2 regions of the Caulobacter sp. HJHS_5 genome follow, and region 2 is predicted to be linked to the other one. Evidence: predicted binding sites of a transcription regulator. Region 2 holds the regulator's gene; the other holds the start of a gene.
What was found. The regulator LexA, encoded in region 2, represses DNA repair genes until DNA is damaged. The targets are predictions, from matches to a motif close to ATGTTCNCNANNTGTTCT.
Positions count from the first base shown of each region.

Region 1: uvrA (excinuclease ABC subunit UvrA) is a predicted target of LexA. The motif match lies at 2,992-3,009, and genes of this name have one in related genera.

Region 1 is NZ_JBWZNC010000008.1:187,053-202,299, forward strand. It holds gene uvrA (excinuclease ABC subunit UvrA) at 1-2,912, opposite strand, end outside; gene ACFLIT_RS16735 (ABC-F family ATP-binding cassette domain-containing protein) at 3,157-4,734, shown strand; gene treF (alpha,alpha-trehalase TreF) at 4,739-6,328, opposite strand; gene ACFLIT_RS16745 (PAS domain-containing protein) at 6,407-6,985, opposite strand; gene ACFLIT_RS16750 (hypothetical protein) at 7,114-8,085, shown strand; gene ACFLIT_RS16755 (NADPH-dependent FMN reductase) at 8,146-8,694, shown strand; gene ACFLIT_RS16760 (M16 family metallopeptidase) at 8,827-11,769, opposite strand; gene hfaD (holdfast anchor protein HfaD) at 11,876-13,117, opposite strand; gene hfaB (holdfast anchoring protein HfaB) at 13,035-14,099, opposite strand; gene hfaA (holdfast anchoring protein HfaA) at 14,096-14,545, opposite strand; gene ACFLIT_RS16780 (WcbI family polysaccharide biosynthesis putative acetyltransferase) at 14,662-15,247, opposite strand, start outside.
Region 2 is NZ_JBWZNC010000001.1:488,406-503,652, reverse strand. It holds gene fabZ (3-hydroxyacyl-ACP dehydratase FabZ) at 1-304, shown strand, start outside; gene lpxA (acyl-ACP--UDP-N-acetylglucosamine O-acyltransferase) at 307-1,098, shown strand; gene lpxI (UDP-2,3-diacylglucosamine diphosphatase) at 1,106-1,951, shown strand; gene lpxB (lipid-A-disaccharide synthase) at 2,109-3,287, shown strand; gene ACFLIT_RS02610 (TIR domain-containing protein) at 3,560-4,711, shown strand; gene ACFLIT_RS02605 (DUF2971 domain-containing protein) at 4,881-5,438, shown strand; gene ACFLIT_RS02600 (hypothetical protein) at 5,730-6,920, shown strand; gene ACFLIT_RS02595 (hypothetical protein) at 7,241-7,456, shown strand; gene ACFLIT_RS02590 (hypothetical protein) at 7,537-8,484, shown strand; gene gltA (citrate synthase) at 8,583-9,863, opposite strand; gene gltX (glutamate--tRNA ligase) at 9,931-11,331, opposite strand; gene ACFLIT_RS02575 (ComEC/Rec2 family competence protein) at 11,429-13,510, shown strand; gene lexA (transcriptional repressor LexA) at 13,518-14,204, opposite strand; gene trpC (indole-3-glycerol phosphate synthase TrpC) at 14,357-15,133, opposite strand; gene trpD (anthranilate phosphoribosyltransferase) at 15,126-15,247, opposite strand, start outside.

The DNA of each region.
Region 1 (15,247 bases), on a different contig from region 2:
TCGGCCTTGAGCGCCGCCTTGCGGGCCGCGCGGCGTTCGTCGTGCTTCTTGAGCAGGTCGGCGAGGTAGCGGCCGGTCCAGGACCGCTCGTTGGCCGCCACCTGCTCGGGCGTGCCCACCGCGACGATCTCACCGCCGCCGTCGCCGCCTTCGGGGCCGAAGTCGAGCAGCCAGTCGGCGGTCTTCACGACATCGAGGTTGTGTTCGATGACGACGACCGTGTTGCCCTGGTCGACCAGTTCGTGGAGCACTTCCAACAGCTTCTTGGTGTCCTCGAAGTGCAGGCCGGTGGTCGGCTCATCGAGGATGTAGAGGGTGCGCCCCGTCGCCCGGCGCGACAACTCCTTCGACAGCTTTACCCGCTGGGCCTCGCCGCCTGAAAGCGTCGTCGCCTGCTGGCCGACCTTCACGTAGCCGAGCCCGACCCGTTTCAGCGTCTCCATCTTGTCGCGCACAGGCGGCACGGCCTTGAAGAAGTCGGCGGCCTCCTCGACGGTCATATCGAGAATCTGGGCGATGGACTTGCCCTTGAACAGCACCTCCAGCGTCTCGCGATTGTAGCGCTGGCCCTTGCAGACGTCGCAGGTGACGTAGACGTCGGGCAGGAAGTGCATCTCGATCTTGATCAGACCGTCGCCCTGGCAGGCTTCGCAGCGGCCGCCCTTGACGTTGAAGCTGAAGCGGCCCGGGCCGTAGCCGCGCGCCTTGGACTCCGGCAACTGGGCGAACCAGTCGCGGATCGGCTGGAAGGCGCCGGTGTAGGTGGCCGGGTTCGAGCGCGGCGTGCGCCCGATCGGGCTCTGGTCGATGTCGATGACCTTGTCGAAGTTCTCCAGGCCCTCAATGCGCTCGTGCGGGGCCGGGGCGTCCGAGGCGTTGTTCAGACGCCGGGCGGCGGCCTTGTAGAGGGTCTCGATGGTGAAGGTCGACTTGCCGCCGCCGGAGACGCCGGTGATGCAGGTGAAGGTCCCCACGGGGATTTCGCCGGTGACGCTCTTCAGATTGTTGCCGGTCGCGCCGATGACCTTCAGGGTCTTCTTCTTCGAGATCGGCCGGCGCTCTTCCGGAACTTCGATCTCGCGGGCGCCGGACAGATACATGCCGGTGACGCTCTTGGGGCTGGCCATGATGTCGGCCGGCCTGCCCTCCGCGACGATCTCGCCGCCGTGGACGCCCGCCGCCGGGCCCATGTCGATCACATAGTCGGCGGTGAGGATGGCCTCCTCGTCGTGTTCGACCACCAGCACCGAGTTGCCGAGGTCGCGCAGGCCCTTGAGGCTGGTCAGCAGGCGGGTGTTGTCGCGCTGGTGCAGGCCGATGGACGGCTCGTCGAGCACATAGAGCACGCCGGTCAGGCCCGAGCCGATCTGGCTGGCCAGGCGGATGCGCTGGCTCTCGCCGCCCGAGAGCGTGCCCGAGCCGCGCGACAGGTTGAGGTAGTCGAGGCCGACGTCGACCAGGAAGCGCAGGCGGTCGGTGATCTCCTTCAGGATGCGCCGGGCGATCTCCATCTGCTTGGAGGTGAGGCTTTCCTCCAGGCCGGCGAACCAGTCGCGCGCCGGGCGGATGGCGAGGCTGGAGACCTCGGCGATGTTCCTGCCGTCGATCTTCACGGCCAGGGCTTCCGGCTTCAGGCGCGCGCCGTGGCAGACCTCGCAGGGCGTGTCGGACTGGTAGCGGCCGAGCTCCTCGCGCACCCAGGCGCTGTCGGTCTCGCGCCAGCGACGTTCGAGGTTGGGCAGCACGCCTTCGAAGGTCTTGGCGACCTCGTACTTCCGGGCGTTGTCGTCGTAGACGAACTTGATCTTGTCGCCGCCGGAGCCGTGCAGCACCACGTCGCGCGCCTTGTCCGGCAGCTTGTACCAGGGCTCGTCCATCGAGAAGCCGTAGTGGCGGGCCAGGGCCTGCAGGGTCTGGGTGTAGAGCGGGGAGGGACCGCGCGACCACGGGGCGACCGCGCCCTTGTGCAGGCTCTTGTCCTTGTCCGGCACCACCATGTCGGCGTCGAACGCCAGCTTGGCGCCCAGGCCGTCGCAGGCCGGGCAGGCGCCGTGCGGGTTGTTGAACGAGAACAGCCGCGGCTCGATCTCGCTGATGGTGAAACCGCTGACCGGGCAGGCGAAGCGTTCCGAAAACAGGATGCGGCGCGGCTCCTTCTCGCCCGACCCATCCTCGTTCTTAGGCACGTCGGCCCATTCGGCCACGGCGATGCCGTCGGCCAGGCGCAAGGCTTGCTCGATGCTGTCGGCGTAGCGGCTTTCCTGGTCGGCGCGGGTGACCAGGCGGTCCACCACCACGTCGATGTCGTGCTTGAACTTCTTGTCGAGGGCCGGGGCGTCCTCGATCGGATAGAACTCGCCGTCGATCTTCAGGCGCTGGAAGCCGGCCTTTTGCCACTCGGCGATTTCCTTGCGGTACTCGCCCTTGCGGCCGCGCACGACCGGCGCGAGCAGATAAAGCCGCTCGCCCTCCGGCAGGGCGGTTAGCTTGTCGACCATCTGGCTGACGGTCTGGCTCTCGATGGGCAGGCCGGTGGCCGGCGAATAGGGAACGCCGACGCGCGCCCAGAGCAGGCGCATGTAGTCGTGGATCTCAGTGACCGTGCCGACGGTCGAGCGCGGGTTCTTGCTGGTGGTTTTCTGCTCGATGGAGATGGCCGGCGAGAGGCCCTCGATCAGGTCGACGTCCGGCTTGCCCATCAGCTCCAGGAACTGGCGGGCGTAGGCTGAAAGGCTCTCGACGTAGCGGCGCTGGCCCTCGGCGTAGATGGTGTCGAAGGCGAGCGAACTCTTGCCCGAGCCCGACAGGCCGGTGAGCACCACCAGCTCCCCACGCGGGATATCGACGCTGACGTCTTTCAGGTTGTGTTCGCGCGCGCCGCGCACGCGGATGAAATTGAGCTGCTCAGCCATGATGTCCGGAACGCACGAGGCCGCGAAGGGAGGCGCGGCGAGACAGCGTTATGTAGTGCGCAGAGTCGCGATTTGCACAAGAACAATGTGAGAACTGACGGCGCTTTCCGCGACCGGACGTCTCAGGACGTCGCCCATTGCGCGTCGATATGCTAAGCAGCCGCCTTCCATTCGAAGGAGGCGACATTGATCCAGGCCCTGCAAGACCGCTCCGCCCGTCTCGCAACCTGTTCGATCGTGTCCCATGCCCTTCGTCACCCTGGATTCCGTCGCCGCCGTCACGCCTGACGGCCGACCGCTTTTCGACAATCTGAGCCTCGCCTTCGGGGCCGAGCGCACCGGCCTCGTCGGGCGCAACGGCGCGGGCAAGAGCACCCTGCTGCGTCTGATCGCCGGCGAACAGGCGCCCTCCGCCGGCGCCGTCTCCCGCGCGGGAACGGTCGGGGTGCTGCGCCAGACCCATGCGCCGCCGGCGGACGCGAGCCTTGGCGACTGGATGGGGCTCGGCGAAGGGGTTCGGCGGCTGGGCCGCATCGAGGCGGGGGAGGGAACGGACGACGACTTCGCCCTGGCCGACTGGACATTGCCGGCGCGGGCCGAGACGGCGCTCGCCGAGGTCGGCCTCGCCGGGTTCGACCTCACCCGGCCGGCCGCCGGGCTGAGCGGCGGGCAGGCGACGCGGGCGGCCCTGGCCGGTCTGCTGGCGCTGCAACCGGATCTGATCCTGCTCGACGAGCCGACCAACAACCTCGACGCCGAGGCGCGGGCGACGGTCGCGGGCGTCCTGAAGCGCTGGCGCGGCGGGGCGGTGGTGGTCAGTCACGACCGGGCGTTGCTGGAGGCGACGGATCGTATCGTCGAGCTCTCCAGCCTGGGCGCGGCGGTCTACGGCGGCGGCTACGCCCTCTATGCCGAACGCAAGGCGGCCGAGCGGCAGGCGGCGGCGCACGACCTGGCCAATGCGGAACGGGAGGCGGGGCAGGCGGCGCGCGAGGCCCAGGCGGCGCGCGAACGTCAGTCCCGGCGGGACGCCGCCGGCCGGCGCACGGCGGCCAAGGGCGATCAGCCGAAGGTGATGCTGGGGACCATGGCGGGCTGGGCGGAGGCCAGCGGGGCGCGGGGCGAGCGCATCGCCGAGCGGAGGGCGGAGGCGACTTCGGCCGCGCTCGCGGAAGCCCGGGGACGGGTCGAGCGGGACCGGCCGCAGGCGTTCGACCTGCCGCCCACGGGCCTGCCGACTGGGCGGCAGGTGCTGCGGTTCGACAAGGCGGGGTTCGGTTGGCCGGGGCAGGTCCCGATCCTGCGCGGCGTCGACTTCGCCCTGGTCGGGCCGGAACGGGCGGCGGTGGTCGGACGCAACGGCGCCGGCAAGTCGACCTTGCTGCGGCTCGCGGCGGGGAGCCTGCGGGCGACCGAGGGCGCGGTGACGCTGTCCGTGCGCGCGGCGCTGCTCGACCAGCGGACCGACCTGCTCGACGAGTCCCTCTCGGTGCTCGAGAACTTCCGCCGCCTGAACCCCGCCGCCGACTCAAACGCCGCCCATGCAGCCCTGGCCCGCTTCGCCTTCCGCAATGTGGCGGCCGATCAGGTGGTGGCGACCCTGAGCGGCGGGGAGCGCCTGCGGGCCGCCCTGGCCTGCGTGCTGGCCCAGCCTCAGCCGCCGCAACTGCTGATGCTGGACGAACCGACCAACCACCTGGACCTCGCGGCGGTGGAGGAATTGGAGAGCGCCCTGGCGGCCTATGACGGTGCGCTGCTGATCGCCAGCCACGACGAGGCGTTCCTGGAGGCGATCGGAGTGGAGCGGCGCTTGGCGCTTTGAGGGCCTACGGCGCCGGATAGATGTCCAGCAGCGCCCGCGTCACGCCGTTGGTCCAGCCGAAGCCGTCCTGAAGCGGATATTCGCCGCCGCCGCCGGCCTTGGCTTCCTCGATGTCGTACTTCTCCAGCATCTTGCCGCTGGCCTGGTATTCGCGGTTCACGGTGGCCAGCCAGCGCAGGCCGATGTCCTGGGCCAGGGCGTTCTCGCCATAGCGGCGGAGCCCGGCGACGGCGACCCATTGCAGCGGCGCCCAGCCGTTGGGCGCGTCCCACTGCTGGCCGGTGGGGGCCGTGGTGGTGCGCAGGCCGCCTGGAGCCAGCAGCAGCGAGCGGGCCTGGATCGCGACGGCCTTGGCCTGTTCCGCGCTCGCGGCGCCGACGAACAGGGGGAACAGCGTCGCGGCGCTGGGGTGGTCGAGGCGCAAGCCGTCCCGCCACTGATAGTCGAGATAGAGCCCTCGGCGGGCGTCCCACAGATAGGCGTCCATCGCCGCGCGGCGGGCGCTGGCGCGGGCCGTGAAATCCTCCGTGCAGGGCCGGTCGGCGACGGCCTCGCAGCCCTCGGCGATCGCCGTTTCCAGGCCGTAGATCAGGCTGTTGAGGTCCACCGGGACGATGGCGGTGGTCTGGATGGTCTTGAGGGTGTTCCCGTCGGCCAGCCAGCGCGAGCTGTAGTCCCATCCGCTCTCGGCGCCCGCGCGCAGGTCGCGATAGACCTCGGCGGCCGGGCGGCCCGGCGCCTCGCGGGCGGTCAGCACGTCTTCGCGATAGGATTCGTCCCGTGGCGTGGAGCGATCGTCGAAATAGCGATTGAGCACCGCGCCGTTGGGCAAAGCCACCACCCGGCGATAGGGCTGGCCCGGCCTGGCGGTTTTCTCGCCGTCCATCCAGAAGGCGTGCTCGCGGCGCATGAGGTCGAGTCGCGCCTTGAACCGCGCCTTGTCGGTCTTGTCGGTCAGGCCGACCATGGCGAAGTAGAAGGGCGGCTGGGACCGGCTGAGGTAGTAGGTGCGCGCGCCATTGGGGATGTGGCCGTAGGCGGCGATCAGGCCCCCGAAGTCGTCGACCATGTTCTCGACCGGCTGGGTCTGACCGTCGGCGGCCAAGCCGAGCAGGGTGAAGTAGCTGTCCCAGTAGTAGATTTCGCGGAAGCGGCCGCCGGGTACGACGAACGGCTTGTCCAGCGGCAGGGCGGAGCCGCCTTGCACGGCGGCGACCGGCGGGCGGGTCAGCGCGGGCCACAGGGCGGCGATGTGGGCCTTGAGGTTGGTGCGGGCGCTCGACGGGGCCGGCGTCGCGGCGACTTCCGGGACCATGAAATTGGCGCTGACGAAGCGCTTGAGCTCCTCGTCGGTGAACCGGGCGTGGGCGCGATAGTCCGCCATGATCGCTTCCGGCGCGCGCCGGGGCGTCGCGTCGACGAAGGTTTTGCCATCAGGAAACAATCGCCGCATCTGCACCTGCTCGAACAGCGGGCCGAACAGATCGGCCGGCGTCGCAGCGGTCGCGGCGGCGGGCGTCTGCGCCGACCCCGGCTGGCCGGTGAGGCCGATGGCGACGAGGGCGGCGGCGATGGTGAGTTTGATGTTCGGCATGGGACCTCGTTCAGCCGCGGCGGCCGAATCCTAACGGACCGGCTACAGCCAAGCCAAACGGAGCCGCAGTGGTGTGGTCTAGGCGATCTGCCGGCCGTTCAGCGCGGCCAGGCGCAGGCGCGGCGCCTCAAGATGGTCCTGCCCCTCGATGCTGCGGATCGCCAGGGCGTTGGCGGCGCGGCCCTTCAGGCGGTGGAGCATGGCGGTGGGCTGGTAGAGGCCGAGGTAGCGGTCGACGCCCCCGGCGGCGGTCGACAGCGGCGCGAACAGCACTTCCATGGGCACGGGGCCGGCGTCCTCGGCGCGAATCTCGCCCTTGACCACGAAGGGGGCAGGGCGCGTGCGGCAGCGCTCCAGAGTCGCGGTCAGCGGCGCGCGGTCAAACGGAGTCCATAGGGTGAGCATGTTGTCGTGGCGCAGGCCCCGGCCATGCAGATTGGTGACGAAGCCACCCGCCAGACGGATCGGATAGACCCCCGCGCGTTCACGCCCGAGCATGAAGACCTGCGGCAGAAGGTCGGGGAAATCGGTCGGATCGACGGCCGAGCGCGGCGGCAATTCATAGCTACCGCGCCGTTCACGCCAATAGTCTATCAACTGTTGTGTGCTGGGATGGAACATAACGTCCGCCCTTGCCCACGGCTTCAATGGCCGCATGGGGGTTGCAGGGAAGACGCGGGCCACCCGCGGAACGCGCCAGTTTGGCACAGTCTCGGGCGGCCTCACGACGGGGTCGGGGAGGCGCAATCCTCATCGGCCGCGGTTGGAGGGATGAGGAGATGTCCATGTCGGCTGGTCGCATGACCTTGCTCGCGCTGTTCGGCGGTCTGTTTCTGTGGCTCGCCGCGAGCGCCCTGGGCGGCGACATCGCCGCGGCGCAAGGCTGCGGAAGCGGCTGCCAGCCGCCGCCTCCGCCATGCTGTCAGCCGCCGCCCCCTCCGCCGCAACCTCCGCCCAGCTGCAACACCTGCGGCGGCGGCGGGAATCACAACATCAACGTGCCCGGCCTGAACATTTACGTCGCCCCGTCGGTGACGGTGAACGCCAACGTGAACGCCAGGGTCGGCGTCAACGCGGAAGCCAGCGGCATCGCGGCGGCCCGCGCTTGGGGCGGCGCCAACGCCAGCAGCTACAACTCGGTGTTCGGTTACGGCTGCTGCGGCGGCGGCGGTCAGAGCTTCTACACCCCGCCGATGGCCACCGGCATGATCCAGGGCATGGTCGTCGAGGGCCAGCAAGTCCCGCGCACGCGCCGGGTGGCCTATGAGGCGACCCGCACCCGCATGCGCAAGGTGGTGATCCAGGCCGTCTGCCTGGACGACCGCGACGTGCCGCACCCGGCTTCGCAGGTCACCCCCGACCGCGATATCGACGAATATTACGACGGCGAACTCTATCGCTGCATCGCCGGCGCGCGGATGCAGTACGTGGTCGCCGACTTCAACGGCAAGATCGCCTTCGACGGCGGCCAGACCGTGGTCTGCGCCAAGGGCGAGGCCCTCTATCATTCGCCGGGCGCCGGCCGCGCGGGCCCCGACGGCGGCGGCGCCAGCGTCGCCTGCCGTCCGCAGAAGGCGGCCCGCGACTGCAACGAGCGCAGCCTCCTGCGCCGCTTCGGCGCCGGGGTGAAGGTGCTGACCATGCTGGCGACCGAGCGCTACACCGCCTACCGCGAGGAGACGGTGATGGAGCAGGCCTCGCAGACCGTGATGACCGGCATGAGCCTCGACGGCGGCGTCGGCGGCGTGGCCTTCTAAGGCCCGCCGTGCGACGCTGAGCGCAGCGCCGTCCAGTGGAGGCGGCCTGCGTGGGGCGACATGAAGATCATCGGCATTTCCGGCAGCCTGCGCCGGGCTTCCTATAACAGCGGCTTGCTGCGTGCGGCCCGCGACGCCGCGCCGGAAGGCGTGCAGATCGAGATCGGCTCGATCCGCGGCATCCCGCTCTATGACGGCGACCTCGAGGCCGCCGAGGGCCTGCCTTCGGCGGTGGTCGCCCTGAAGGACGCCATCGCCGGCGCCGACAGCCTGCTGCTGGCGACCCCCGAGTACAACAACGGCGTGCCCGGCGTGTTCAAGAACGCCATCGACTGGCTATCGCGCCCGGCGGCCGACATTCCGCGCGTGTTCGGTGGCAAGCGGGTGGGGCTGATCGGAGCCTCGCCCGGCGGCTTCGGCACCATCCTGGCCCAGAACGGCTGGCTGCCCACCTTGCGGACACTCGGGGCCGAGCTGTGGACCGGCCGCAAGATGCTGGTCTCCGGCGCCGGCAAGGCGTTCGACGGCGAGGGAGAGCTCGTCGACGAGGCGGTGCGCGAACAGCTGGGCAAGTACGTGGCGGGGTTCGCGGAGTTCGTGCGGCGCTGAGCGGCTCTGCGTCCTTCGACACGGCCGCTGCGCGTCCGGCTCAGGATGACTAAGCCAGCAGATTGAGCGCCAATCCACCTGCGTCATGCTGAGCAGCGCCGGCAGGCGCGTGTCGAAGCACGCAAGGCCCCGCTACTTCTCCGGCCGCGCCACCAGCTTCCACTCCTTGCCGTCGACGAGATACCGCTGGGCGGCGGCCTGGACGTCGGCGGGGGTGACCCGTTCGATGCCGGCCACCACCGAGCGGACGGCGTCCAGCTTGCGCGGGTCGGCCTGGGCGCCCGAAAGGGTGCTGATCCAGTACTCGTTGGTCTCGCGCTGGCGCATCAGGGCGTCGAGCTTCGGCTTCTTGGCGCGCTGCATCTCGTCTTCCGTCGGCGGCTTGGCGCGGAGGTCGGCGGCGATGCCGGCGACGTCCTTGAAGAAGCCGTCGATCTTGTCGGGCGGCACCTCGACGCTGGCGGCGATATAGCCCCAGCCCGGCCAGACCATATTGCTGGTCAGCGCGCCCACCGACGGCGAATAGGTCGCGCCCTGTTTCTCCCGAATCTCTTCCAGCAGGCGGTTGCCCATCACGTCGGCCAGCACCGAGGTGTTCCGCGCCAGGGTCATGTCGGCGAAGAAGTCATCGGTCGGCCAGGCCGCGTAGGCCATGGCCTGATCGCTGCGGCCCTTGTGGGTGAGAATCACCGGGCTCGGCGTCGCGGCCGGGAAGGCGACCTGGCGGGCGGCGGCCGGCGGCGGAGGCGTGCCGGGGCGGGCGGGCAAGGCGCCGAAGGTAGCGGCCACGGCGGCCGTGGCCTTCTCGACCGTGGTGTCGCCGACGACCGTCACCTCGATGGCGCCCTTCGACAGGCCCGGCTCGATGTCGGCGCGCATGGCCGCCAGGGTGGCGTTGGCGATGTCGCTCCGGCTCGGGAAGGTCCAGCGCCGGTCGCCGCTGCGCAGCAGGCCCTGGATGTCGCGCTGGACGACGCCGCCGTCGGTGGCCTCGTACTGGTCGTGCAGCGTCGTGCCGTAGGTCTTCACGCGGGCGAAAGGGGCCTCGCGCCAACCGGGCTCGGTCGCATAGGCGGCCAGGAGCTGCATCTGGATGTCGAGGTCTTCCGGCCGGGTGCGGCCGCCCAGGGTGAAGGCGTCGTCGTCGACGCCGAAGCCGACACTCGCGTTCTTGTCGGCCAGGACGCGCTCGTAGTCCTCGCTGGAAATCTGTTTCAGGCCGCCTTCGACGAAGGCGCTGGAGGCCCAGGTGGTCGACTGGCGGTCCTTGGGCAGGCTCAGGCGGCCGTCGCCGATCCGCACCTGCACCAGAATCTGGTCGTCGCGGTATCGCGTCGGTTTGACGGTGAGGCGGACGCCGTTCTCGAAGCGCATCATCACGGCGTCGAGGTCGGTGACGTCCTTGGTCTCGACGACCTTTCCGGGCGCGCCGAAGCTGGCGTAGGGCCAGGCGGTGACCGATGGGGCGGCCGGGGCCGTCACGGCCACGGTCTGCGACTGGGTATAGGCCTGCACCACCGTCTGTTCCGCGCCGGCGATGGCTGTGGGGGTCACGACCATGATCAGCGGACCGGAGCCCTCGAAGGCGGCCTTCACGGCGGCCGAGACCTGGTCGGCCTTGAGATTCTTCATCGCCGCCTCGACCGTCGCCTGGTCTTGCGCAGGGGAGGTGTAGACTTCGCGGTCGGTCAGGGTGCCGACGATGCCGTTGGCCAGGGCCGGGGTGCGGCGGGTGGCGGCGCCGGCGACGGCGGCCTTGTAGGCGGTGCGATACTCCTCGATCTCGCGGTCGAGTTCGTCCTGCCGCACGCCGAAGCGGACGATGCGGCGTTGCTCGCGGTCCAGGGCTTCCAGCGCGGCCTTCCAGCCGTCCGGGCGCGGCGTCGCGAACAGGGTGGCGGCGTGCTGCGCCTTGAACTGATCGCCGGCGCTGCCGCCGGCGGAGATGAACGGCGCGTCGGGGCTGCGGGCCAGGGCCTGGAAGCGGCGATTGAGCACGGCGAAGCCCAGGCCCTCGATGACGTCCTTGCGGCGCTGGGCCTCGGTGTCGCGATCCAGGTGCGGCGGGCTGACCCAGCTCATCTGCAGCGCCTGGCCGACGCCGGCCTCGACCACGACCTTGGCCTCGGTTCCACGCTTGGCGACCGCGCCGAGCACGGGCTCTGGGCCGGCCGGGCCCTGGGCCCGCCAGTCGGCGAAACGGGCCTTGATCTTGGCCTCCATGGCGTCGACGTCGAAGTCGCCGACCGCCACGAAGGTGGCGCGGTCGGGCCGATAGTAGGCTTTCCAGAAGTCGGCGAGCCGGCTGGCGGGGGCTGTCTGCAACACCTCGACCTTGCCGATCGGCAGGCGCCTGGGCGGCAACTGGCCGGGCATCATGAAGTCGAAGCGGGCGATGTAGGCGCGGTAACTCGGGCTGTCGCGCGTCCGCTCCTCGGAGAGCACGACGCCGCGCTCGCGGTCGACCGCGCCCGGGTCGATCAGCAGTTCGCTGGCGGTGTCGCGCAACAGGGAGAGGCTGGTGTCGACCGTCTCGTCCTTCGTGTTGGGCAGGTCGAGCTGATAGATGGTCTGGTCGAAACTGGTCGAGGCGTTGGTGTCGGCCCCGAAGGCCAGGCCCAGGCGCTCGAGAATCTTGACCATGTCGCCCTCGGGCACGGTCTTCGAGCCGTTGAAGGCCATGTGCTCCAGGAAGTGGGCGAGGCCCTGCTGGTCGTCGGCCTCCATCAGCGAACCGGCGTCGAAGCGCAGGCGGAAACTGGCCTGGCCGGGCGGGGTGGCGTTCTTCATCAGGGCGTAGCGCATGCCGTTGGGCAGCACGCCGAAGCGGACGGCGGGATCGGGCGCGACGTCGGAGGTCGCCTGCGGCCAGCCGGTTTCCAGGGCGCGGGCGGCGGCCGGGGCGGCGGCGGGCGTGGAGACGAGGGCGGGGCGGGGGGCTTCGGCCACAGCCGCGGCTTTGTCGCCACCGAAGTGCGGCATCGACAGCTTGGGGAGGGAAACGTCGGGGAGGGAGCAGCCAGCCAGCGCGAGACTCGCCATCACGGCGAGCGCCAGGCGCGAAAATCGGATCATTCGTCAGCTCTCGTCACGGCCCCGCTTCATGGGGGCGAGCACCATCGCCGCGCCTTGGGGCGCAAGCAAGGCGTGAATAGGTCCGGTCCGATCGCGCCGGAGCGCGCTATTCGGGCGAGGCGGTATAGAAGCTGGCGGTGTTGCCGACGGCGCTGGCGACGCCGGTGACCGAACGACCGTTGCCCATGCGGGTGGTGGCGCGGGCCGAAACGTCGGTGTCGTTGGTCTGGTTGTTGTTGACCGTCATGCGGCTGGTGCACGACGAGCAGACGTAGCCGGTGGCGGCGTTGCCGACCGCGCTGGCCGAGGCGCTGTTGTCCCAGCCGTAGGTCCCGTCGGCCACGGCGATCACTTCCACCCCGCCCCCGCCGTTGAACTGGGTGTTGTCGAGGATCAGCTCCGCGCCCATGTTGCCGGCCAAGGTCGAGTTGCCGGCGCCGAAGGCGGTGACGGCCTGGCTGCTGAATGCGGCGGCCGTGCCCTCCGACTGCGCGCGCACATAGGCGGTGTTGGTCTGGTTGGTGGTGGCGTCCATCAACGGGCCTTCGTTGGTCACGTTGATGTTGTTGGCCGTCGCCGTGGCGTTGGTGGTCGACAGGTAGCTCTGGCCGTAGGCGGTGAACTTGCTGGCCTGGATCAGGTCGCCGCTGCTGCCTTGCGTGGCGATTATGCGCTGGGCCGACTGGTCAGCGCCGACGCTGCTCAGATTGTTGGCCGCCGCATTGGCGGTGACGATCGCCTGGCCCGTCGCCTCGCCGACGATGGCGCCGCCGTCGGCCAGCACATTGCTTTCGTTCCACTGGCTGACGCGCGCGCCCATGGCGCTGTTGACCAGGGTGAAGCCCTGGCTGTTGGCGATCGCCTGGGTCGAATGGGTCATGTCGCCGACTGAGGCGTCCGCCGCCTCGATCTGGCCGACGGCGGTGACCGAGGTGGGGCCCGTGACCTGGGTCTGGACGGCGGTGAGCGTCCCGCCGTTGATATAGGTGTCGCCGGTGTTGCCGGTGGCGGCGGTCGTCACCGAACCGGTCGCGCCCATGTGGGCGGCGACATCGACGACCGCGTGCGCCTGCACGGCGCCCTGCAGCTCCTGATACGACCGGACGTCCATGGTGTTGCGCGAGGCGCCGGCCGACATGGCGTTGCCGACCGCGGTGGTCAGCGCCGCCGTCGATTCGTCGGCCGTGACGACGTCGAGCGTCTGGTCGGCGAAGACGTCGCCGAGCTGAACCTGGTTGTTGAGAACCTGGCTTGGAGCGGTCTGGCTAGTAGCGACCCCGCAGGACAGCGCGAGTATCGGGATCGCGCCGAGCATCCCAGCGAGAGGGGTCTTCGCGAGTTTGCGCATTGTTGGTGTCCAGGTTGTTGTACGCTGGCACGAAGCCGCCGGTGAGGCCGGTGGTGCGGGCGCCGCCGCCCAGCGGGTCGACCTGCAGGCAGGACTGCGGACCGTTCATGCCATAGAGATTGGCGGTCATTTCGACGGTGGCGCGCTCGATCAGCGAGCGCACGGCCAACTGCATCGGCTCCAGCGCGCCCGAGCCGCCGGAAATGTCGGCGATGGTGGTGCCGAGGATATCGAAGATGCCGGCGCTGATTTCGCGGCCGACCACCTGCTTCTGGTAGGAGATGACGTCCACCACCTCGAGGGTGCGGGTGTTGATCAGGCGCAGATCCATGGCGACGTTCATCACCATGACCCGACGCTTGAAGTTGGCCTTCGGGTCGTCGTTGGCGATGCCGCCAGCGTAGATGTCGGCCCCGGACGAGCGGATGTTGTAGTTCAGCTCGGTGATGCCGCCGGCGACGTAGAAGTCCGAGCCCGGAACCTGGCCGGCCATGATCTTGCGGAAATCGCCCGGACCGTCGGTGTTCGGATTGGGGGTGTCGGTGATCAGCTTGTTGTTGGCGTACTTGAGCTCGAGCTCGGAGACGCTGGTGTCGAAGCGTTCGACCATCGGCACGCCGGCCTTGGCGAAGGCCGACATGGCCATCAGCGAGGCGCCCTGGGTGACCTTGCGGCCCGAGCCGTCGCTTTCTTCCTTGCCGGTGTAGTCGGCGATGCGGCCGACCGCCACGCGCGGCGCCCCGATGTGGGCGGCGCGGGCATATTGCGCCAGGCAGACGAGGGCGGCGGAATAGGGCGTCGGGTTGCTGGTGACCGGCGCCGAGCCGATCGGGTTGGCGTAGACGCCGCGGCCGTCCGCGCCCGGCACGCGGGGCGTGGCGCAGGCGGTCAGGGCCAAGGTCGAGGCCGTGAGCACGGCGGCGGCCGAGAAGATCGAACCGCGTCGCCAGAGCGCCTGCGCCGAAGAAGACTGCAGGATCATTCCGAGGCTCCGACGCCGCCGTTGATGTTGGTTCCGGCGGTGACCGCGCCGTTGTTGGTCTGGTTCGAATTGACGATCACGGTGTTGTAGCTGCCCTGGGTGATCACGCTCAGGTTGTTGCCGATGGCCGTGGAGCTGCCGCTGGAATATCGCCCGCCGACACCGCTGTAGCTGTCCCAGGCGCCGCCCGCCGAGGCGTAGACGCTCTGGTCCTCGCCGGTTTGCATGACGCCGTCGATAATGACCCGGTTCCCGTTGGCGTCGCGCGTCGAGTAGTTGACCATCCGGTTTTCCTGGCCCGTCGTGCGGCCATAGCCGGAGTTGAAGGACGACGAACTCGCGGTGATCGACTGGGCCCGGGCGGCCGGGGAAAAGGCGACCAACAGCACGGCGACCGCCGTGGCTCCCGCGAGGAGCGCTCCCATGTGCTTGCGAACCCTGATCAAGGCCTTACTCCGCGCTCCGGCGCCCAACCCGACTGGCATGGCTCGCGCCAGGATCGGATGGTTCACGATTAACGGCGCAGAAGATGCGATTTGGTTAAGGCGCTCGGAAAATCGGCTCAGACGCCTTCGCGGCGCAGCGCCTCGACCGCGCGTGCGACTTCGGGCAGGTCGGGGAGTGCCGATGCGTTGCGGCTACAGGCGTTGAAGGCCTCGTCCAGCATCTGTTCCAGGCCGATCTCGGGGGTGTTTCGACCGTTCCGGAAGGTCATGTCGCCGGCGATTCCGATCCGCCGACCGATTTCAGGGTAAATGGGGAAGATGAATCCATCCGCCAGCGGATCCACGGGCCGGGCCTCGGGGTCTCGCCGGGGAATCGACAGCCGCGCGATCAAATGCTCGGCCATCGCCTCGGCCACGATCATGCGAGGGTGGTTGGGGGTGTGCGCGAACACCCGCCCTCGCCAGGCCGCGAGGTCCGCGCCCAGATCGATGCCGGACTCGAGCGCGGCCTCGGCCTGCAAGGCTTCGGATTCCGCGTAGCGTCGGAAGTAGCCCAGGGCGGCGTAAATATAAGCATTGTAGAGGTCGGCGGCGTCGCGGGCCGACAGTCCGCGCTGGAAGGCCGCCAGGGCGAGGGTGGAGCACCAGTCGCCGAACTGGAATTGGAGCGGATGATCGGGCGGCAGCATCAGGGCGTCCGGA
Region 2 (15,247 bases):
CCACTTCCCGGGCAATCCGGTGATGCCCGGCGTGCTGATCGTCGAGGCCCTGGCCCAGGCCGGCGCCGTGCTGATGTCGAAGTCGCTCGAGGTCGACACCGAGGGCAAGACCATCTTCTTCATGTCGGTCGACAACTGCCGCTTCCGCCACCCGGTCCGCCCGGGCGACGTGCTGAAGCTGGAGGTCGAGGTCACCCGCGCCCGCTCCAACATCTTCAAGTTCCGCGGCGTCGCCAAGGTCGGCGACAAGACGGCCGCCGAGGCCGAATACGCCGCCATGCTGGTGGAGACCCCGACGTCGTGAGCGTGACCATCCACCCCACCGCCATCGTCGCCTCCGACGCCGAACTGGCCGACGGCGTGGAGATCGGCCCCTACTGCACGGTGGGCGGCAAGGCGCGCCTGGGCGAGGGCGTGCGCCTGGTCAGCCACGTGGTCATCGACGGCGCCACCACCATCGGCGCCCAGACCGTCGTCCACCCGTTCGCCTTCCTCGGCGGCGCGCCCCAGCACCTGGCCCACAAGGGCGAGGACACCCAGCTGGTCATCGGCGAGCGCAACGTCATCCGCGAGCACGTCACCATGCACACCGGCACCCTGGTCGGCGCCGGCGTCACCCGCGTCGGCTCCGACAGCCTCTACATGGTCGGCTCCCACGTGGCCCACGACTGCGTGGTGGGCGACCGCGTCACCTTCGCCAACAACGCCACCCTCGGCGGCCACGTCCATGTCGGCGACTACGTGTTCATGGGCGGCCTCTCGGGCGTCCACCAGTGGACTCGCATCGGCCGCTACGCCTTCGTCGGCGCCGCCGCCCTGGTCACGCGCGACGTCATTCCCTACGGCTCCCTGTGGGGCAACCACGCCCACCTCGAGGGCCTGAACCTCGTCGGCCTCAAGCGTCGCGGCTTCGCCCGCGAGACGATCAACGACCTCCGCAGCGCCTACCGCCTGCTGTTCGCCGACGAAGGCGCCTTCCAGGAGCGCCTGGACGACGTCGCCCGCGTGTTCGCGGCCTCGCCCGAGGTGATGGAGATCGTCGAGTTCATCCGCGCCGACGCCAACCGCCCCCTCTGCTCGCCGAAGATCGAGAAGTAGGGCGGGCATGAGCAAGCTGGGCATCATCGCCGGCTCCGGCGCCCTTCCCCGGGAGGTGGCCGAGTCCTGCCGCGCCGGCGGTCGGCCGGTCTATGTCGTCCGCCTCAAGGGCTTCGCCGACGACGCCATGCTGGCCTATCCCGGGGCCGAGTTCGGCATGGCCGAGTTCGGCCACATCTTCAAAGCCCTGAAGTCCGAGGGCGCCAGGTCCGTCTGCTTCGCCGGCGCCGTCGACCGGCCGGAGTTCTCGTCCCTGAAGCCGGACCTGCGCGGCCTCGTCGCCATGCCCGGCATCATCGCCGCCGCCCGCAAGGGCGACGACGCCATCCTCCGCCAGGTGATGGGCGAGTTCGAGAAGGAAGGCTTCGCCGTCGAGGGCGCCCACCAGGTCGTCGCTGACCTGGCCCTGGGCGAGGGGGCCCTCGGCGCCATCCGCCCCACGCCCGAACACGACGCCGACATCGCCCGCGCGCTTGAGGTCGCCCGCGCCATCGGCCAGCTCGATATCGGCCAGGGCGCCGTGGTCGCCCGCGGCCTGGTCCTCGCCGTCGAGGCGCAGGAAGGCACCGACGCCATGCTCCGCCGCTGCGCCGAGCTGCCCACCGCCGTGCGCGGCACGGTGGAGCAGCGCTGCGGCGTCCTCGCCAAGGCCCCCAAGCCGATCCAGGAGCGCCGCATAGACCTGCCGACCATCGGCGTCTCCACCGTCCGCCGCGCCGCCAAGGCCGGTCTGGCCGGCATCGTCGGCGAGGCCGGCGGCGTGCTGGTGGTCGACCGCGAGGCGGTCATCGCCGAGGCCGACGCCATGGGCCTGTTCGTCTATGGCGCCGCGCCGGCGGCGGGCCATGCCTGAAGCCCGCTTTTATTCCGCTCACCCCGGCGAAGGCCGGGGCCCAGATCAAAGGGCTCAGAGGTGGGCTTTACGGATCGCCTAGACCGCACCTTCATCGCAGTGTCCAAAATCTGGTTCCCGGCCTTCGCCGGGATGAGCGGAGTTTACTGAGATCGCTATCCGGTCATCCACTCCTGCCTCCACTACCCCCACCATCATGCTCGTGGCCGCCGAGGCCTCGGGCGACAACCTCGGCGCCGGCCTCGCCGCCGCCCTCAAGCGCAAGCTGAAGGGCAGGGTGCGCCTCGTCGGCGTCGGCGGCCCGCGCATGGCCGCCGAGGGCGTGGCCAGCCCCTTCGACATCGCCGAGCTGTCGGTCCTGGGCTACGTCGAGGGCCTCATGGCCTGGCGCCGCGTCGTCCGCCGCGCCGACGAAACCGCCGCCCTGGCCGCGCGCGAAAAGCCGGACGTGGCCGTCCTGATCGATAGCTGGGGCTTCACCCTGCGCGTCGCCGCCCGCCTGCGGAAACTCGATCCCGACATCGTCCTCATCAAATACGTCGGCCCCCAGATCTGGGCCTCGCGCCCCGGCCGCGCCAAGGTCCTGGCCGGCGCCGTCGACAGCCTGCTCACCCTCCACAAGTTCGACGCCCCCCTGTTCGAGGCGGCGGGCCTGCGCACAACCTTCGTCGGCAACCCGGCCCTGGCCAAGGATTTCAGCAAGGCCAAACCCGCCCGCCTGCGCCAGGCCATCGGGGCGGGGGCGCACGACCCCATTCTCCTCGTCCTCCCCGGCAGCCGCCCGTCGGAGATCGAGCGCATGAGCGGCCCGTTCGGCGAGGCCGCGGCCCTGCTGAAGGCCGAGCGCCCCAACCTCCACATCGTCGTCCCCGCCGCCGCCACCGTCGCCCAGGCGGTGAAGGACGCCGTCGCCGCCTGGCCGGTCCAGGCCTGCCTGATCGAGGACGAAGCCCTCAAGGACGACGCCTTCGTCGCCGCCACCGCCGCCATCGCCTGCAGCGGCACCGTCACCACCGAGCTCGCCCTCGCCGGCGCCCCCATGGTCGTCGGCTACAAAATCGGCGGCCTCACCTACGCCCTCCTCAAGCGCATGATCCGCACCCCCTGGATCACCCTCTTCAACATCGCCGCCCAACGCATGGTCGCCCCCGAACTGATCCAGGACGCCTGCACCCCCCAAGCCCTGGCGGCGGCCGTCGCCCCGCTGCTCGACGACCCCCTGCGCCGCAACGCCCAGGCGGAGGAACAGGCGGCGGCGCTGGAGAAGATGGGGCGCGGCGGCCCGGACCCGTCGGAGGCGGCGGCGGACGCGGTGATTGAGGCGCTGGGGGGGTAGGGGGTCTTCTGACTCAATGCGGATATTCGGAACAGCCGACTCTGAGAATGTGTCTTCTGGCCGCTCATCGAGCCAAACTGGCGCGCTAGGGCGGCTCCCCCAAATGGCGGGGAAGTTTCCCAGTCGCGACCATCCCAAGGCTCAGGCCGAAAAGATATTACGCGCGGTCATGGTTGCCGCTGTAATTTTTCTGGTTGATGCCATTGATCTCGCCCACTCACATACCCATGTCCTGTGAATGAGGGCCGCTTCACGGCTCAATGGGACGGACGATGACGGCGACACCAACACCAACACCTAAACGCACCAAGGTTAGCCAATCGGAATTCCCGATCTTTCCGCTACAGCAGGCGTTGCGGATAGCTCAGGCTCTCTGGGACAACTTCGCTGGTAAGGGTGCAGCTCCGCACGACATCGCGATGGCAATCGATCTGAGTCCAACTAGTGGGGGCTGGCGCAACCTCTGTGGTTCCTCCATCGCCTACGGTCTGACAGAGGGCGGTTACAACGCCAATCAAATCACGCTGACCGATCTGGGTCGACGGATCGTTTCTCCCACCGAGGAAGGTGACGATGTGGCCGCTAAGGTTGCGGCGATGCTCCAACCTCGTTTGGAGAAGGCCTTCTTCGACAAATACAATAGAGCGAAGTTTCCTCCGGATCACATCGGCCCCAATGTGTTGAACCAAATGGGGCTTGAGAAGGAGCGGGCAGCGCGTGCGTTTGAAGTGCTCAAGCAGAATGGCACGTTTACGGGCGTCATCCGCAACACCAAGACCGGGCTTTTCGTCGCCCTTGATAGCCCAGTAGCGCCACCGCTGGAGTTGACCAGTAGGGCAGGCGTCTCGGGCGACGAGGTCGATGCCTTCGAAGACCCCGGCATCGCCGACACTCCCGAAGCCATTGACGAGGTACCACCGGCAGGCCTGACTGCGTCCGCGCGAGCGGTACCCACGAGGCCTCAGAACGACAAGCCCAAGCAGCTATTCGTTGCGCATGGCAAGAACCACAAACCACTGGAGGACCTGAAGAAGATCCTCACCGAGTTCAAGATTCCGTACAAAGTTGCGGTCGATGAAGCGAACAAGGGCCGCCCCATTTCCGCGAAGGTTGCGGAACTGATGAACGAGTGCAGCGCGGGTATCTTCATCTTCACCAAGGACGAGAAGTTCTTCCGGGAGGGCAAAGATGGGGGCCACGAGGAGGTGTGGCGGCCGAGCGAGAACGTCGTCTACGAGCTCGGCGCGGCGAACATCATGTGGGACCGCAAGATCATCATTGTCCGCGAGGACGGAGTGAACTTTCCGTCCGACTTTAGCGATCTCGGTTACATCACCTTTAAGGATGGCGAGATCGGGTCCCGCACATTGGAGATATTCAAGGAGCTGATCGCACTCGAACTGGTCGAAGTGCGCGCCGTCTAACGCTTAGCCCTGGAGCCATGGGCATGCAGCCAAGCAACGAGCGTCCGCAGCTTATCCAACTGACTAACGTCGTCCGGTGGGCGCTATGTAGCTGGTCGCAGATTGGGCCCGCATGAGCGGGAAGCGAACGGGGCGTCGTAGAGCGCTCTTCGGGACGGCGCCGGGGCAGGTGTTCGCCCACCTTAGCGGCGCACGACGGCCTGGGCGCAAGACCACGACCGAACCCAAACCTAAGGACACCGATGGAATCTGGTACTGGCTACGGTCTGCCGACCGCTGTCTCTACCACTACACGACGGCCGCGACGCTCTGCGACCACATCCTCGCTCGTGGGGAGCTTCGGTTTTCGAGCTTCGAGCGACTCAACGATCCCTACGAGTTCAAGACCTTCCAGCTGACCTGGGTGGCCGGCGGGGAGTTCGGGCCCGAGTTCACGCCGGCGATGATGGCCGACTATGCCGCGCTGCTGCGGCGCGACGTGCGTGTCGCGTGCTTCTCCTCCGATCTGCCGGGCTGCGAGATAACCGGTGAGATCGGGCCGATGGAGCGGACCGAACGGGTCTATCAGCGTGGCCACTCGCTGCCGCAGATGTGGGCGCATTACGGCGACAATCATGCGGGCGCCTGCCTGGTATTCGACCGGGCGGCGCTGATCGCGGCCGTCAAGGCGGCGACCTTCCGGCGCCCCCGATTGGCCCGCCGCGATTCAGCCTCGGCAGCGGGATAGAGATCGATCCGCATGCCTCAGGCAGTCAACGTCGCGTTTTTGGCGCGGACCCAATGGCAGCTAGTGGTGCATCTCTGCGGGCCAGATCCCGCGCACAGCGCTGAGCTGACCCGAACGTGCTAGGGCTTTGACATGCCTAAACCGGTCCACTTAGAAGCCGCGATCCGGCTACTGACAGCGATGCGGCCGCCCGGCGCGGATGGCCATCGCCATAGCTTCATGTTCGGTCGCCCGGGAACGCCGATGCCGCTCCGGAACCTAGGCGCCTCGCTCCACTACCAAAAGAGCGAAATGATACGGGCCGCCCACTATGTCCGTCAGAACGGCGCCCCTTATTTGAAGTACCTGGACATCGGCGACGTCTGGAGCCTGCTCACACAATTCGTCGCGGAGGCCTACTGGATTCTCGCCGACGAGTGCTGGATCGCGCGCTTCGAGGGACCCTACGCGGATCGGGTGTCCCCCAACACCTTGACAGCTTTTGCCGACGACTTGGCGGCGTCCCCGCTGTTCGCGCCGAAGGCCGTCGTCACTCTGTTCCCGCTGGTGCCGATCCGCGTCGTGGATCCGTTCGCCGGAACGACTTTCTTCCTCTGCGATCCGAAGAGCCTCGCCGTGCAGCTGGCCGACGAGCACCCGGAACGGTGGCTCGACCCACAGGTCTTCCCACCGCTGAAGGATCCGCGGATGGCGGTGAAGTCGCCCACGAGCTGGCTGGGCGTGCGCGCCCCGAATCTGACCGTGGCCAAGAAGATGCGCGCCGGAATCCTGGGCGCGGTCGCCCTGACGCCAGAACCGCGGCAACGGCATACCTTTTCCGGACGCGCGATGTTCGGCGGCCACTGCACGATCCAAAATCAGGATGTCGGCGTAGGTGGGCACAGTCCGCACACACCACCGCTGATGAGCGACATCGTGCTGGGGACGGACGACCTCCCGTGGCTGGCGGAGGTCGACCGGCTCTTGGCCTCCAGCGCGCGCGTGGATCGCCGCCGCCTGTATGCGCTCGAGTACTTCTACCGCGCCTGGCCGCTGGACGAGGCCGCGCGCTTCCCGATCTTCTGCATGGCCTTGGATGGCATTTTCGGTGACGCCAACCAAGCGACCCAGGCGGTGATCGATGGGGTGCGAGGCTTGCTCGGCGATCACCTCGACGCCGCAAGGCTGAGGGACCTGATGACCTTGCGCGCCGCCGTGATCCACGGCGGCGCGCCTGACGTCTACGATTCTCGCAAGTACGGTCGGTACTACGAGACCTATGTGGCCGACCCTCTGTTCGACCTGGAGCTCGTGGTGGCGGCCTGCCTTCGGGCACGCATCTTCGGCGACCAGATGCCACCCTACCAAGACGCCTACGCCGACCTGTTCGCCGACCTTCAGACGCAGAACCGGGTGCCTCGAAATCCGTACGAGGGCGCGATCCTCGCTCCAACGGCCCGTCAGACGCCGGGCCTCTCCCAACGGGCACCGCCGCGACGCTAGGTCCACCTACACGACCGGGCCGGCGGACTCGTCGAGGCTATCCTGAGTGCGCCTCGGACATGCGATCTTGCTCCTAGGACTTCTCGCTGAAGGTCCGGTTTCCGACGCGGGCTCAAGGTCAGGAAGTGGCGCTTCGCCGACTTTATAGGTCGTTGTTCGCTATTGGCATGTTAGCCTTGTGCTGACCAAGACCGCGACGCCGCCCGTAAGGATGCCTCATGAAGTATCCGATCGCGCTTTCCCTTGTGACCAGCCTTCTCCTAGCCGCCTGCGCATCCGCACCGCCCCCTGCCGCTCGGCGGATTTCGAGTTCCGGCCCGGTGATCGCGAAGCCGCGCAGTCCGCCGCCGAGGTGGCCGGTCGAGGTTGCCCTGGTCGGCGGTGATCGTCGAACGGACGTCGAGCCCTATAGGCCGGCGATTGTCCTGCTTCCCAAGGACAAGGGGCCGAAGGACTATCAGAGCTACGTCGAGCGCGAATTCCGTCGCGATGCGAACGCGCCCTATCAGGGCATCCGCCGCGACAAGCCCTGGTAGCCGCGCGGCGCCCCAGGCCCTGGCCTGGGTTTCTTTTCCACACGTCCGCCTCTGACGCCGCCGCTTGCTTCACTGGAGGCGTGACCCCACAGCCCGCCAGCCCCGACGATACCGAAGCCCTCGACGCACCAGCGCCGGGCGGCGCCGATTTCGCGCGGCCGCTGCTGGAGCAGCAGCTCGCCGAGCTGTCGCGTCTGGCCGCCATCGGCATGGAGATCGCCGAGAGCCTGCGCCGGCATGTCGTCCCGGCGCCCGGGCCCGGCGCCGCGCCGCTCGATCCGGCGGCGGTCACTCTGGCCTTCAGCCGCGTCTCGCGCGCCGTGCGCCTCACCTTCGCCCTGCAGAGCGAGGTGATCGACAAGCTGCGCGGCGTCGGCCGGATCGAGGATTACGAGGCCGAGGAAGCCCGGCGGGCGGCGCTGGCCGCCGCGCGGGCGGCGACGGCGCCCAAGGCTGTGGAAGACCCGCGCCTTCGCGCCCGCAAGGACGACATCGCCGCCACCGTCACCGGCATCATCGACGAAATCCACAAGGACGCCGAGGGCGGCGAGGCGCACGAACGCTGCATCCGCGAGGCCACCGAGCGTCTGAAGGACGCGGACGACCTTGGCGACATCCTGTCCCGGCCGTTCGAGGAGGTGGTGGAGCAGATCTGCCGGGACCTGGGGCTGTCTCGCGCCGCTATTAGGTCTCCCTCCCCCTGGAGGGGGGAGGGATCAAGGGTGGGGGTGGCGCCGTGTCAGGAAGAGGCATGGTTAGAAAAGCCGCACGACGCTTTTCCCACCCAAAGCCCGGCTCACTCACCGCCGGCTGAACCGCTTCCACCCCCAATCCCAACCCTTTCCCCCATCCAGGGGGAAAGGGCCGAAGCGGCGCCTCCACAGCCGACTCCCACCTACACCCCGCCGCCCGACCCCGACGCGCTCCCCGGCTACCCCGTCGGCCTGCCCGGCGAGCTGCCGCCAGACCGGGGCCGCCGCCGCCCCGCGCCGCTGCCTCCGCGCAACTACACCCACGGCTTTGACTGAAGCCGCGCGCACCCATGCCTTCTCGATCGGCGCCCAAAACAAAACCCCGTCGGACTGGCGTCCGACGGGGCTCTGAAACCGTGAAACCGGCGACGGCCTTAGCCGCGCTTGTCGACCGGGACGAAGTCGCGTTGCGTCGCGCCGGTGTAGAGCTGGCGCGGGCGGCCGATCTTGCGGCCGGGATCTTCGAACATTTCCTTCCACTGGCTGATCCAGCCCGAGGTGCGGGCCAGGGCGAACAGCACGGTGAACATCTCGGCCGGGAAGCCCATCGCCCGCAGGGTGATGCCCGAGTAGAAGTCGATGTTCGGATAGAGCTTGCGGTCGATGAAGTAGGGATCGCTCAGGGCGACCTTTTCCAGCTCCATGGCCACTTCCAGCAGCGGGTCGTTGATGCCCAGCTGGCCGAGCACTTCCTTGCAGGTCTTTTCCATGACCTTCGCGCGCGGGTCGAAGTTCTTGTACACGCGGTGGCCGAAGCCCATCAGCTTGTACTTCTTGTCCTTCACGCCCTGGACGTATTCCGGGATGCGATCGACGGTGCCGATCTCTTGCAGCATCTCCAGCGCTTCCTGGTTCGCGCCGCCGTGGCTCGGGCCCCAGAGGCAGGCGATGCCGGCCGCGATGCAGGCGAACGGGTTGGCGCCCGAAGAGCCGGCCAGGCGCACGGTCGAGGTCGAGGCGTTCTGCTCGTGGTCGGCGTGCAGGATGAAGATGCGGTCCATGGCGCGGGCCAGCACCGGGTTCACCTTGTACTCCTCCGCCGGCACGGCGAAGCACATGTGCAGGAAGTTCTCCGAGTAGGAGAGGTCGTTGCGCGGGCTCACGAACGGCTGGCCGATCGAGTACTTGAAGGTGCGGGCCGCGATGGTCGGCATCTTGGCGATCAGGCGGTGGGCCGAGATCATCCGCTGCTTGGGGTCGTCCACCTGCACGGCGTCGGCGTAGAAGGCCGAGAGGGCGCCCACGGCGCCGGTCATCACCGCCATCGGGTGCGCGTCGCGACGGAAGCCCTCGAAGAAGCGGTCGAACTGCGCGTGCAGCATGGTGTGCCGCGTGATGGTGTTCTCGAAGTCGGCGTATTCGGCGGCCGTCGGCAGGGCGCCGTTCAGCAGCAGATAGGCCGTCTCCAGGAAGTTCGACTGCTCGGCCAGCTGGTCGATCGGATAGCCGCGGTGCAGCAGAACGCCGGCGTCGCCGTCGATGTAGGTGATCTTGCTCTCGCACGACGCCGTCGACGTGAAGCCCGGATCGTAGGTGAAGACGTCCGCTTCCCCATACAGCTTGCGTACATCGACCACGTCGGGGCCCACGGAACCCTTCATGATCGGCAGATCGTACGACTTGTCGCCGATCGTCAGAGAAGCCTTATCGCTCATCCCCGAAATCCCCTCGTAGACACAAAACGCAACACGCTTTCGCTATGCGGCATGGCCTTATAGCGCTTTAGCTGCGGTGCGAAAGAGCGTCCCGTATACGATTAAGACTCTCCGCCCGCGTCAGGGCGGCCAAGGTCTTGCCCAGGTCGGGCGCTGGCGAGCCGCCGGTCAGGATACCGCGCAAGGGCGGGCCGATCTTGCCGAATCCGACGCCTTCGGCCTCCGCGAAGGCCTTCAGAGCGGCTTCCAGCGTCGCGGCGTCCCAGTGATCTTGCGTCTCAAGATGCGAGAGAAGGCGGCCGAGGCGGTCCCGTGTTTCGTCGGTCAGCAGGCCGCGGGTCTTGTCGTCGACCGCCAGCGGCCGGGCCTTCAGCAGGAAGGCGCACTGGTCGGCCAGTTCCGGCAGCGTCTTGGCGCGGTCTTTCAGGAACGGCATCGCCGCCTCGATGCGCACCTTCTGCTCGGCCGTCGGCGCTTGGTCGCGGCCCTGCAGCACGCCGTCCACCAGCCCGGCGAGGCGGTTGTCGGCGGCCGCGCGGATATAGTGGGCGTTGACGTGGGCCAGCTTGTCCCAGTCGAGGCGGGCCGCGCCCTTGTTGACGTCGGCGATGTCGAACCAGGCGATGGCCTGCGCGTCGCTGAAGATCTCGTCGTCGCCGTGGCTCCAGCCCAGGCGGGCCAGGTAGTTGCGCAGCGCCTCGGGCAGGTAGCCGAGCTCGGCGAAGTCGCCCACCGCCTGGGCGCCGTGCCGCTTCGACAGCTTGGCGCCGTCCGGGCCGTGGATCAGCGGGATGTGGGCGAAGGCCGGGACCGTCCAGTCCAGCCCGGCGTAGAGCAGGCTCTGGCGCGCGGCGTTGACCAGGTGGTCGTCGCCGCGGATCACGTGGGTCACGCCCATGTCGTGGTCGTCGACCACCACGGCCAGGTTGTAGGTCGGCGCGCCGTCGGAGCGCAGCAGCACCAGGTCGTCGAGGTCCTTGTTGGCGAACCGCACGTCGCCCTGCACCAGGTCGGCGACCACGGTCTCACCGTCCAGCGGACCCCGGAAACGGATGACGTGCGGCTGGGCTTGGTCGCCGTCGTCACGGTCCCGCCAGGGCGAGCGCAGGGCGTGGCCGGCGGCCCTCGCGGCGTCCCGCGCGGCCTCCAGCTCGTCGGCCGTCATCCAGCAGCGATAGGCGCGGCCGGCGTCCAGCATCCGTCGCACCGCTTCGCGGTGCCGGTCGGCGCGGGAGGCCTGGTAGACGACCGGGGCGTCCGAGGTCAGGCCCAGCCAGTTCAGCCCCTCGAAGATGGCGTCGACCGCCGCCTGGGTGGAGCGTTCGCGGTCGGTGTCCTCGATGCGGACCAGGAAGCTCCCGCCGGTGTGGCGCGCATAAAGCCAGTTGAACAAGGCCGTGCGGGCGCCGCCTATGTGCAGGTAGCCGGTGGGGGAGGGCGCGAAGCGGGTGACGACGGGGGAGGACATAGGCGGGACGACCGGTTCGGGGAGGGCGGCTCAGAAGGGCTGGCCTCTTAGCACGGGCCTTTCGTGGAAACCTAACCTCCCAAGTCTCTGGGCCGCCGTGCGCGCGGAGATCGAGGCCCAGGCCGAGCGCTGGACGCTGTGGAGCCCCGTCGCCTTCGGCCTCGGCGCCGCCGCCTATCTCAAGCTGCTCGCCGAGCCGCCGCTGTGGGCCGTGCTGGGGCTCGCCCTCGTGGCCGCCTGCCTGGCGTTGGCGGCGCAGCGCTGGTCGCCGTGGCGATCCTTGGCCATCGCCCTCGGCCTCGTGGCCTTCGCCGCCGGCGGCGTGCTGGCCGGCAAGGTCCGGACCCTGAGCGTCGCCGCGCCCGTCCTCGCCGCCGACGACCAGCCGCGCATCGTCGAGGGCTGGGTGGTCGATGTCCTTAGCCCCGGCGCCTCGGGCGGGCGACTGCTGATCGCCCCGTCCCGCATCGGCGACCTGCCGGCCGAGGCCGTCCCGCACCGCGTGCGGATCAGCGTCGGCGCCGACTCGGTCGTCGGGCCCGGCGCCTACGTCCGCATCCGCGCCATCGTCGGCCCGCCGCCCGGGCCGGCCGCGCCGGGGTCCTACGACTTCGCCCGCGACGCCTTCTTCGACCGCATCGGCGGCTCCGGCTTCGCCCTGGGGCGGCCCCAGGTGTTCGACGCCCCCGCGCCGACGGCGGCCCTGCGCTGGGTGCTCGGCGTCAACGCCGCGCGCTGGAGCCTCGCCCAACGGATCGTCGAGCGGATGGGGCCGGAGACCGGCGGCATCGCCGCGGCCATGGTCACCGGCCACGAGGCCTGGGTCTCGCAGGAGACCACCGACTCCATGCGCGCCTCGGGCCTGGCGCACATTCTCTCGATCAGCGGTCTGCACATGGCCATCGTCGGCGGCTTCGTGTTCGCCGCCGTGCGCCTGGGCATCGCGGCGTGGCCGTGGCTGGCCCTGCGCGTCGACGGCAAGAAGTGGGCGGCGGTCGCCGGACTTGGAGCCGTCGGCGCCTACCTCGTGCTCTCGGGCGCGCCGGCCCCGGCCGAGCGGGCGGCGATCACCGCCTCCGTGGCGTTCCTCGCCGTGCTCGCCGACCGGCGGGCGATCAGCCTGCACGCCCTGGCGCTGGCGGCCCTGGTCATCCTCTTGATGCAGCCGGAAGCGGCGGCGACGCCCGGCTTCCAGATGTCGTTCGCGGCCACCGCCGCCCTCGTGGCCCTGGCGGAGGCGTGGCCGACGCCGGCCAGGGAGATCTCCGTGCCCTGGCCGATCCGCATCGCCCAGGGCTTCGGGGCCTGGCTGGGGATCAGCATCCTCGCCAGCCTGGTGGCGGGCCTGGCCACCGGGCCGTTCGCCCTGCAGCACTTCAACCGCGTCGCCGTCTGGGGCCTGCCCGCCAACCTGCTGGTCGCGCCGCTGTCGAGCTTCGTGTTCATGCCGGCTCTCGCCATCGGGGCGGTGCTGGAGCCGTTCGGGCTGGGCGGGCCGTTCCTGACCGTGGCGGGCTGGGGCATTGGCGCGATGAGCGCCATCTCCGACTGGTTCGCCAAGGCGCCGTTCGCCCAGATCACCGTGGCGAGCGCGCCGTCGGCGGCGCTGGTGGTGGCGTTCCTCGGCCTGATGTGGCTCTGCCTGTGGCGCGGACGGCTGCGGTGGCTCGGCCTGCCGCTGGCCTTCGCCGTCAGCCTGTGGCCGAGGCCGCCGGCGCCCGACGCCTGGATCGCCTCGAACGGCGCCAGCGCGGCGGTGCGGGTGGGCGAGCAGGCGGTGCTGCTGCGGCCGGACGTCAGCCGGTTCGGCGTCGACCTGTGGAGCCGGCGCCGCGGCCTGACCATCGATGAGACCGCCCCGGGCTTCGACTGCGGGCGGATGGCCTGCACCCCGACCACCGCGCCGACCGCCCTGGCCGCGTCATGGGGCAAGCGGACGCCCAAGGCGGCGGAGATCGAGCGCCTGTGCGAGACAGGCGAGATCGTCAGCCTACGAGGGCCGGCGCCGAGCGAATGGCCGGCAGTGTGCGAGGGCAAGCTGCGGTTGACCGGCGAGGACTTCGCCCGGGGCGGGGCGGCCGAGCTCTATCGGACGGCGGGCGGCTGGCGGATCGTCTGGGCCCAGACGCTGAGGGGCCGCCGGCCGTGGACGGCGGCCGCCTCGGAGGACGACGGCTAGCGCCGGATCAGTGGTAACGGCGGATCAGGCCGACGAGCTTGCCCTGCACCTGAACCTGGTCCGGTCCGAAGATGCGGGTCTCGTAGGCGGGGTTGGCGGCTTCCAGGGCGATGGAGGCGCCTTTGCGGCGCAGGCGCTTCAAGGTGGCTTCCTCGCCGAGGATCAGGGCGACGACAATCTCGCCGTTGTTGGCGTTGTCGCCCTTGCGGATCATCACGAAGTCGCCGTCGAGGATGCCGGCGTTGATCATCGAGTCGCCCTGCACCTCGAGGACGTAGTGCTCGCCGGCGCCGAGCATGCTCTCGGGAACCAGCAGGCGGTCGCGCTCATGCTGGATGGCTTCGATCGGGGTGCCGGCGGCGATCTTGCCGAGGATCGGCAGCTCGCGCATGTCATTGGCCGCGATGGCGGCGCCGGTGTTCTCGACCATCTTCGGCGTGAAGGCGCCGCGACCGCGTGGCGGGGCGGCGGTGGTGGCCTGCTGCGGCAGCTTGACCACTTCCAAGGCCCGGGCCCGGTGGGGCAGGCGGCGCAGGAAGCCGCGCTCCTCAAGGGCGGTGATCAGCCGGTGGATGCCGGACTTGGACGCCAGATCGAGCGCCTCCTTCATCTCGTCGAACGACGGCGAGACGCCGGTTTCCTTGATGCGCTCATGGATGAACATGAGCAGCTCGTGCTGTTTGCGGGTGAGCATCGGCAAGGCCCTCGCTGCGAATCTCTGTGTCGATGACTGTAGCGGAACAAACCGCAAACGTCGAATTCGTTCTCTAGGCGTTCTGTGGTTAACGCCGTCTTACCAAGGGTCGGCCTGGAACATCGGCGTCGAGAACAATCAGAGAAAAAGGCTCAGGCGAGCAGCGCCCGGGTCGCGGCGGTCACGTCCGCCTGGCGCATCAGGCTTTCGCCGACGAGCATGGCGCTCGCGCCGGCGGCGGCGCAGCGGGCGACGTCGGCGGGAGTGAAGATGCCGCTCTCGGCGACCAGAAGGGCGTCGGTGGGCGCCATTGCGGACAGCTTTTCCGTCCAGGCCAGATCGACCTCGAAGGTGCGCAGGTTGCGGTTGTTGATCCCGACGAGGTCGGCGCCGAGGGCGTTGGCGCGCTCCATCTCGGCCTCGTCGTGCACCTCGACCAGGGCGTCCATGCCGAGGCGCAGGGCTTCGGCGTAGAGGTCGGCGGCCAGGGCGTCGTCGACCATGGCCATGATGATCAGGATGGCGTCGGCGCCGAGGGCGCGGGATTCGGCCACCTGCCAGGGATCGACCAGGAAGTCCTTGCGGATGGCCGGCAGGTCGACGGCGGCGCGGGCGGCGACGAGGAAGCGGTCGTCGCCCTGAAAGCTGGGCGCGTCGGTTAGCACGGAGAGGCAGCTGGCGCCGCCAGCGGCGTAGGCCTGGGCCAGCGACGGCGGATCGAAGTCGGCGCGGATCAGGCCCTTGGAGGGCGAAGCCTTCTTGATCTCGGCGATCAGGGCGAGCCGGCCGGGGGCGGCGTCGCGGGCCAAGGCGGCGCGGAAGCCGCGCGGGTGCGAGGCCTCGGAGACGTCGACGGTCGGGCGCGCGGCTTTGCGGACGGCGATGTCCTCGCGCTTGTAGGCGGCGATCTTGTCGAGAATATCAGCCATTGGTGGCCTCGATCAGCAGGTCCAGGGCGGCGCGGGCGCGGCCGTCGTCGATGACGGCTTCGGCCAGTTCGACGCCCTCGCGCAGCGTCTCGACCTTGTCGCCGACCAGGAAGG